Regions from separate parts of the Microbaculum mangrovi genome, predicted to be linked through region 2. Evidence: predicted binding sites of a transcription regulator. Region 2 holds the regulator's gene; the other holds the start of a gene.

Region 1 (4,475 bases), 180 kb from region 2:
GGTGAACTTGATTTCCTCGTCGCCCGACCCGTACAGGATCGCCTCCTGCGCCGTCTTGGGAAGCTTCTCCCACGGCACGGTCATCTTGAACTTGTAGTGCCGGCCGAGCGCCTCCAGCGTCTGCAGGTAGTAGGGCGAGGACGACCGCGCCCAGGGCCCGACGGCTCCGGCCTTCAGGGTCAGCGACGGATCTGGGATCACCATGTCGGGATCGACCCGCATCTCCGAGCCGAGGCCGTCGCAGACCGGGCAGGCGCCATGCGGGCTGTTGAACGAGAACAGCCGCGGTTCGATCTCGGCGATGGTGAACCCGGACACCGGGCAGGCGAACTTCTCGGAGAAGATCAGGCGCCTGGCTTCGCCCTTGTCGTCCGTCTCGTCGGCGAACTCCGCGACCGCCAGCCCTTCGGCGAGCTGCAACGCGGTCTCGAACGAATCCGCCAGCCGCGAGGCCATGTCCTCGCGCACCACGATGCGGTCCACGACCACGTCGATGTCGTGCTTGAACTTCTTGTCGAGGGCCGGGGCTTCGGCGATCTCGTGGAAGGCGCCGTCGATCTTCACCCGCTGGAAGCCGCGCTTCATCAATTCGGCGAGTTCCTTGCGGTACTCGCCCTTGCGGCCGCGCACGATGGGCGCCAGCAGGTAGAGCCGGGTGCCCTCCGGCAGCGCCAGCACACGGTCGACCATCTGGCTGACCGTCTGGCTCTCGATCGGCAGGCCCGTCGCCGGCGAATAGGGAATGCCGACGCGGGCGTACAGGAGGCGCAGGTAGTCGTAGATCTCGGTGACGGTGCCGACCGTCGAGCGCGGGTTGCGCGAGGTCGTCTTCTGCTCGATCGAGATCGCCGGCGACAGGCCCTCGATGTGGTCGACATCGGGCTTCTGCATCATCTCGAGGAACTGGCGGGCATAGGCCGACAGGCTCTCGACGTAGCGGCGCTGGCCCTCGGCATAGATCGTGTCGAAGGCGAGCGACGACTTGCCCGAGCCCGACAGGCCGGTGATCACCACCAGTTCGTCGCGCGGGATGTCGACGGAAACGTTCTTCAGATTGTGCTCGCGCGCGCCGGAAACGGAGATGTTCTTCTGCATGGTGCCTCAGGTCTCCGACTGTTCGGCGACATTTTCGTGAGCGGCCAGATAATCGGCGCGCGACAAGGCGTAGTAGCGATGGAGGTGATCGGCGTGGATCCGATCGTCAATATAGGGCAGGCGGAGCCGTTCAAGAACCCTCCGGGAGCGCGCGTTCTCCGGCAGCACGACCGCGACGATGCGCGGCAGCCTCAGCGCCTGGAACCCGTAGTCGAGAACGGCGGCGGCCGCCTCGCTCGCATAGCCCTTGCCCCAGACCTCGGGAACGAGATGATAGCCGATCTCGATCTCGTCGGTCCCGGCGAGCGGCTGGAGGATGGCGTTGCCGACGAACCGCCTGTCGTCGGCCCTGAAGGCGGCGAACCAGCCGAGCCCCTGCGGGCTCAGCGCGCGGCTTCGCTTCAGGACGTCCGCGACATCGCGCTCGGTGACGCGCTCGTTCTGCCAGAACACAACCCGCCGGTCACGCAGCAGAAGGCCGAGCAGATCGGCTTCGTCGGCGCGATAGGGACGCAATACCAGTCTTTCGGTGCGGATTTCGGTCATCGGTAGCCTTGAACCCGGAGAATCGCGGGATTGCTTTCCAAAAGAGAACAATATAGGAACATACTGTTCCGTCCAACAGGATATACCCAACGCGACGTGGCGTTGAACCTGCCCGACCGTCGCAGCTCCTGTGGAAAACCGCTGCATGGGGCGACGGACCGGGGCCGGGCGGATAGTGTCTGCGGCGAAAACTGGAAACGAAAGGTCAGGTGATGTCGGGAAGCGTCAACAAAGTCATCCTCGTCGGCAATCTCGGCGCCGATCCGGAAATCCGCCGCACCCAGGACGGCCGTCCGATCGCCAATCTGCGCGTCGCTACGACGGAGACATGGCGGGACCGCAACAGTGGCGAGCGCCGGGAGCGCACCGAATGGCATCGCGTGGTGATCTTCAACGAAGGTCTCTGCAAGATTGCCGAGCAGTATCTGCGCAAGGGCTCGAAGGTCTATATCGAAGGCCAGTTGCAGACCCGGAAGTGGCAGGACCAGTCGGGTCAGGACCGCTATTCGACCGAAGTCGTCCTCCAGGGCTTCAATTCGGCCCTGACGATGCTCGACACCCGTAGCGGCGGCGGTGGCGGCGGATCGGACTACGAATCGTCGGGAGGCGGTGGCGATTTCGGCTCCAGCGGCCCGATGCAGGGCGGCGGCGGCCGTGGCCCGTCCAGCGACATGGACGACGAAATTCCGTTCTAGGTCCGGAATTCCCGGAAAAGTCCCAGACTTGCAGCGCGAATGCCGCCGGATCCGTTCACTCCGGCGGCATTTTTGCGTTAATCTTTCCGCGTCTGCCCCTTGAGGAGCGCGCCGCCGATTACCACTTTTCATATTCCAATTTCTGAATATATAGGTATATCTGCGACGCGGACCGGGGAGAAATGGTCATGACGTTACGCTGCAAGCCCATCACAGTTTCGACTTTCCTGCTGGCTTCGGTCGTGGCCGGCGCCCTGGCCATGCCGCCGTCGCTGCTGCGCGCCGCCGAAAGCGAATTTGTCGTCGAGCCGCGAACGGTCGAGGATTTCAAGGCCGTCTTCGCGACGGTCCAGAGCGCCGACGTCGTGCCGGCTCGCGCCCGCATCGGCGGAACCGTCACCGAGCTGACGGTGGGCGAGGGCGACGCGGTCACGGCAGGCCAGAAGATCGCGACCATCGTCGACGACAAGCTTGCGATCCGTATCCAGGGGCTTGAGGCCAGCATTCGCGGCCTGCAGGCGGCGCTCTCCAACGCCGAGACAGAGCTCAAGCGCGGCACGGAGCTGAAGGAGCGCGGTATCGTCGCCCAGGCGCGGCTCGACCAGTTGCAGACCGCCGCCGATGTCGCCCGCAACCACCTGCAGACCGCGCAGGCCGAAAAGCTGGTCGCCGAGCAGCAGATCGCCGAAGGGGCGGTCGAAGCGCCCGGGGCCGGCCGGGTCCTGGCCGTCCCCGTGACCATCGGTACCGTCGTTCTCCCCGGCGAAGCCATCGCCGAAATCGCGTCGGACCGCTACATCCTCCGCCTCAAGGTGCCGGAGCGCCACGCCCGCCATATCGAGCTCGGCGACGAGATCCTGATCGGCAAGCGCGGAATGGGCGAGGCCGGCGGCGCCGTGGACAAGGGCAAGATCGTCACGGTCTATCCGCGCCTGGAAGCCGGCAGCGTCGTCGCGGATGCCGAAGTCTCGGGTCTCGGTGGCTATTTCGTCGGCGAGCGCGCCCTGGTGCGGATCGCGGCGGGCGAGCGCGACACCTATGTCATCCCCCAGAGCTTTGTCTTCAAGCGATACGGCCTCGATTACGTCCGGGTCACGGTGCCCGATGGGACGCCGCTCGACGTGGTGGTGCAGCTGGGGCAGAAAATCGCCGATGGCGAGCCGATGGTCGAGGTGCTCGGCGGGCTTAAGGCCGGCGATCGTCTGGTGCGCCCATGAAGCCCGGCATCTCCGGCTCGCTGACGCGGGCCTTCATTTCGTCGCCGCTGACGCCGCTGCTGCTGATCTCCGCGCTGGCGCTCGGCCTGGTCGCGCTGGTCTCGCTGCCGCGTGAGGAAGAACCGCAGATCAGCGTGCCGCTGGTCGATATCCACGTCTCCGCCGACGGGCTGCACGCCGATGATGCGGTCAAGCTCGTCACCGAGCCGCTCGAGACCATCGTCAAGGGCATCAACGGCGTCGAGCACGTCTATTCCCAGACCCAGGACGATCGCGTCACCGTCACCGCCCGCTTCTTTGTCGGTACCGATCCCGATGACGCCATCCTGCGCGTGCACGAGAAGGTGCGCGCCAATATGGACCGCATCCCCATCGGCATTCCCGAGCCGCTGATCGTCGGTCGGGGCATCGACGACGTGGCCATCGTGGTCGTCACCCTGGCGCCCAAGGCGAGCGCTGCCGACCGCTGGACCGACAACGGACTTTATTACATCGCCCGCGACCTGCTGGTCGAACTCGCCAAGGTCGAGGATGTCGGCCTGACCTATATCGTCGGTGGCCGCGACGACCAGATCCGCATCGAGCCGGATCCGGAGCGCATGGCGCTCTACGGCATCACGCTGGAGCAGCTGATCGGCAAGGTGACCGAGGCGAACCGGTCGTTCCTCGCCGGCACCGTTCGCGACACCGACCGAAGCCTGCCGGTCGTCGCCGGCCAGACTCTGCAGGGCGTGCCGGATATCGGGCTCCTGGAGATGACCGCGCGGGACGGCCGCAAGGTCTATGTCGGCGACGTCGCCGATGTAGTGGTCGATGCCGCCCCCGAGGAACAACGCGTCTGGCACATGAGCCGCGACGAGGACGGGGCGATGACACCCGTTCCCGCCGTCTCCATCGCCATCTCCAAGCGCGCCGGGGCCAA
Region 2 (4,475 bases):
TAGAAGCGGTGTGGGCAACGGCCGCGCCCAAACCTTCGGCGTGGGCCTGGGGGGACTGCGGTGTTCGACGACGCGTCCTTGATCGGCAGATCGCGCTCCGCGGCAGCGCGGCGATTGCCGGCGTTGCCGGCCCCGCTGGACCGCCTGTCGAGCCGCCTTTCTCTCCGAAGCATCGCCGACAGCGAGCGGGAGCGGTTGTTCCTTTGGGTGCCTGTTGCTTTCGGCGCAGGCATCGCTGCCTATTTCGCGTTGCCTCGGGAACCGGTGCTCGCGGCGGTGCTGGTCCTGTGCGTCGTTACCGGGACCGTTGCCGTCCGCTGTGGGCCGGGCCGGTTGTCGGGCACCGTGTTCATCGGCCTGTTCCTGGCGTCGCTTGGCATGTTGGATGCGGGGCTTCGCAGCCGCTGGGTCGCCGCGCCGGTCGTGTTCGAGGCCGGATATCCGGTTCCGGTGACAGGGCGGGTCATCGGGGTGGAGCTCAGGGAGGACGGGGCGGCACGGCTCACGGTGGCACCGGAGCGGATCGGTCGCGACGCCGCCGCGGACGTGCCGACCCTGCTGTCGTTGTGGATGCGCGGGAAATGGTCGGTGCCGGTGCCGGGGCAGACGGTCCGGTTCAACGCGATGCTGTTGCCGCCGCCCGACGCTGCCGTGCCGGGCGGCTTCGATTACGCCCGGCGGGCGTGGTTCTCCGGCATCGGTGGCGTCGGGTTCCTGACCAGCGCGCCGAAATCGGTTCTGCCCGCGCGGCAAGCCGGGCTGTCGGCGCGTCTCGAAACCGCGATCGAGCGAACGCGCCTTTATGTCGCCGGGCGAATCCAGCGGTCGCTGCCTGGCTCCGTCGGTGCGATCGCGACGGCGCTTGTGACCGGTGAGCGCGGCGCGATACCCGAAGCCGACGAGGACGCGCTTCGGGCCTCCGGCCTGGCGCACATCCTGGCGATCTCGGGCCTGCACATGATGCTTGTCGTCGGGACGCTGTTCTGGTTCGCCCGTGCCTGCTTCGCGCTGTCGCCGGATCTCGCGCTGACCCGGCCGATCAAGAAGTGGGCGGCGTCGATCGCTCTGATCGGCGGGCTCGGCTACCTGGTGCTGTCTGGCGCCTCGATCGCAACGCAGCGCGCCTTCATCATGGCGGCGATCATGCTGGTCGCCGTGCTGCTCGACCGGCCTGCGATCACGCTGCGCAACGTCGCGATCGCTGCATCGATCGTGCTCGTGCTGACGCCCGAAGCGCTCGTGACGGCGAGCTTCCAGATGTCGTTCGCCGCGACCGTGGCCCTGATATCGGCCTATGAGGCGCTTCGGTCCTGGTCGCTTGCGCGCGGCGAGAGCGCGGTTTCGCCGCAGATCCGCTTTCTCGTTCGTGCCGTGCTTGGTCTCATGTTCACCGCGCTGATCGCCGGGTTGGCGACGGGACCGTTCGCTGCCTATCACTTCAACCGCGTGGCGATCTACGGGTTGATCGCCAACGTCGCGGCGATGCCGCTCGTCAGCGTGCTGGTCATGCCGTCCGCTCTGTTCGCGATGTTGCTCATGCCCTTCGGGCTGGAGGGGCTCGCGCTCGCCCCGATGGGGCAGGGCATCGAGGGCGTTCTCGCCGTGGCCAGGACGGTTGCCGGCTGGGACGGGGCGGTGCGCATGGTCCCGCAGGTGCCGGCGGTCGCGTTGCTTCTGACGATTGCCGGCGGGCTCTGGCTGTTGCTTTGGCGCACGGGCGTCCGACTCCTGGGGCTACCGTTCATTGCGGCCGGAGTCGGCCTGACCGTGCTCTCCGGGCCTCCGGACCTCTTCGTCGCGCGGGACCTGCGGATGGCGGCGCTGCGGATGCAGGATGGCGAGCTGGCGTTCCTGCCAAAGGCCGGATCGGACTACGAGGTGGAGGTGTGGCTGCGCAGCGCCGGCCTCGTGCCCGAAGGGACACCGCGAAGACGGGCGGACTGCGACGAGTGGGCCTGTGTCGCCGACAACGGCCGCCTGCGTGTTTCCTACGTGAGCGATCCGGTGGCGTTTGCGGAGGATTGCGCCTGGGCAGACGTCGTCGTCACACCGATCTCGCCGCCTCAGTGGTGCAGGGACGACGCAATCGTGATCGGTCCGCAGGATGCCGCGCGGTCCGGCGCGATCACGCTCACAAAGACAGCCAACGGCATCGCCATCGAGACGGCGGCGGACCGGTCCGGCGACCGCCCCTGGACGCGCCGGGCCCGCTGAGTCCGGCGGGCGCCTTCAGTATTGACGGATGAGGCCGACCAGCCGGCCCTGAATGGCAACCCGGTCCGGACCGAAAATCCGGGTTTCGTAGGCCGGGTTTGCCGCCTCCAGCGCGATCGATGCGCCCTTGCGGCGCAGGCGCTTCAAGGTGGCTTCCTCGTCGTCGATCAGCGCCACCACGATATCGCCCGTGTCGGCGGTGTCCGTCTTGCGGATCAGGACCGTGTCGCCGTCGAGGATACCGGCGTCGACCATGGAGTCGCCGCGTACCTCGAGGGCGAAATGCTCGCCCTTCGTCAGAAGCTCGACCGGCACCTGGATCGAATGGCTGTGGTTCTGGATCGCCGAGATCGGCGTGCCCGCGGCAATGCGGCCCATGACGGGGACCGCCACCGCGTTCGAGTTTGCAGCTTCGGTCTCGACGGGCTCGGGTGCGGGGGGCGGAACCTTGCCGAGACTGCCCTCGATGACGCTCGGTGCGAAGCCGCGACCGCGCGCGGCAAGTCCCGGTGCCACCGAGTCTGGCAGCCGGACGATTTCCAGCGCACGGGCGCGATGCGGCAGGCGTCGGATGAAGCCGCGCTCCTCGAGCGCCGTGATGAGCCGGTGGATGCCGGATTTCGAGCGCAGGTCCAGCGCTTCCTTCATCTCGTCGAAGGAGGGTGGCACGCCCGATTCCTTGAGACGTTCGTGGATGAACATCAGCAATTCATGCTGTTTCCGCGTGAGCATTGCGCGCTCCCGTTGCCGCTTCCGCCCGTCTTCGGGCGCCAGGGTGTGTACAAATCAAGAACAAACATACATGTTCTTGTTGTGTTCGGCAACGGCTAATATCGCGTGCAAACTGGCGCCAGATGGGTCCGATGCGCCGGGGGCGTCTTTGCGAATCGGAATTCGCCCGGGCTCTAGAAGTCCATCAGGAGCGCTCGGCAGGTCTCGCCGGCCTTCGCGGCCGGGGCGAAGGGCGGGCGGATGATCAGCGCGTCGGCCCTGGCCAGCGTGGCCAGCATGGAGCTGTCCTGCCTGCCGAAGGGCGTGACGACGAGGGTGCCGTCGGGATCGATGCTGGACATCGCGCGCAGATAATCCTGGCGCTGATCGTTTTCGCCGAGATCCGCGCCGAGGCGCGCGTTGGTCTCGCCGGACCGCGTTTCCGTAAGGCCGCTCAGCGCGTGGATCAGTGGCACGAGGAACAGCCGCGCGGTGATCATCGCCGAGACCGGATTGCCGGGCAGCCCGAGGAATCGACTGGCGCCGAACATGCCGAACATCAGCGGCTTGCCGGGCCGCATGGCGATCTTCCAGAAATCGAGCGACAGGCCTTCGGCGACCAGAACGTCCTGGACGATGTCATGCTCGCCGACCGAAGCGCCGCCGAGGGTCACCAGGACATCGGCGGCGGAGTCCCGCGCTTTCGCGACGGCGCCGGCCAGGGCCTCGCGGTCGTCCGCCGCGATGCCGAGATCGACGGGAATGCCGCCGGCCCGCCGGACAATGGCCGCAAGCCCGAAGCCGTTGGACGCGATGATCTTTTCCGGTCCGGGATCGGAGCCGGGCAGGGCGAGCTCGTCGCCTGTCGACAGGATCGCGACCCTCGGCCGGCCATGTACGGACAGGTCGGCATGGTTCATCGCGGCGGCGAGGGCGATGGCGCGCGGGTCGGCACGGCGGCCGGCGCCGAGCAGCACGTCGCCTTCGGCGAAGTCGAGCCCGCGTTTGCGCACGAACCGGCCGATGCCGGAGGATTCAAGAACGGTGACCTCGTCGCCGGCGCGCTCGGTATCTTCCTGGATGACGATCGCGTCGGCGCCGTCGGGCAGGGGGGCGCCGGTGAAGATGCGCACGGCTTCGCCCGGACCGACCGTTCCCTGGAAGGAATGGCCGGCGGGGGCGGCTCCGATGACGCGCAGACGCGCGGGCACGGTCGCGACGTCGGCGGCGCGCACCGCATAGCCGTCCATCGCCGAGGTGTCCCAGGGCGGCTGCGTGCGCCGGGCGGCGATGTCCTCAGCGAGGACACGGTCCAGCGCGTCGTCGAGGGGCACCCGCTCGGCGGGCCTTGGGGGAACGCCTTCGACGATGCGCCGCAGGGCTTCTTCGACCGGGAGGAGGGCCATGGTCTCAGCCATCCTGTCCGCTGTCGTCGGCGTGCCAGCTGCCCGAGCGGCCACCGGATTTCTCCAGCAGGCGAATGCCGGTGATCTCGATGCCGCGGTCGACCGCCTTGACCATGTCGTAGACGGTCAGGCAGGCGACGCCGA

What was found. The regulator LexA, encoded in region 2, represses DNA repair genes until DNA is damaged. The targets are predictions, from matches to a motif close to TGTTCNNNNTGTGTTCNG.
Region 1: the regulator LexA is predicted to act here: its motif matches at 1,685-1,702, upstream of ACSF9G_RS11100 (single-stranded DNA-binding protein).

Annotation. Positions count from the first base shown of each region.
Region 1 covers NZ_JBPODT010000002.1:988,684-993,158, forward strand. Annotated here, with positions in the region: gene uvrA (excinuclease ABC subunit UvrA) at 1-1,095, opposite strand, end outside; gene ACSF9G_RS11095 (GNAT family N-acetyltransferase) at 1,102-1,641, opposite strand; gene ACSF9G_RS11100 (single-stranded DNA-binding protein) at 1,854-2,336, shown strand; gene ACSF9G_RS11105 (efflux RND transporter periplasmic adaptor subunit) at 2,525-3,553, shown strand; gene ACSF9G_RS11110 (efflux RND transporter permease subunit) at 3,550-4,475, shown strand, end outside.
Region 2 covers NZ_JBPODT010000002.1:1,169,162-1,173,636, reverse strand. Annotated here, with positions in the region: gene ACSF9G_RS11870 (ComEC/Rec2 family competence protein) at 124-2,214, shown strand; gene lexA (transcriptional repressor LexA) at 2,230-2,946, opposite strand; gene ACSF9G_RS11860 (molybdopterin molybdotransferase MoeA) at 3,120-4,331, opposite strand; gene moaC (cyclic pyranopterin monophosphate synthase MoaC) at 4,336-4,475, opposite strand, start outside.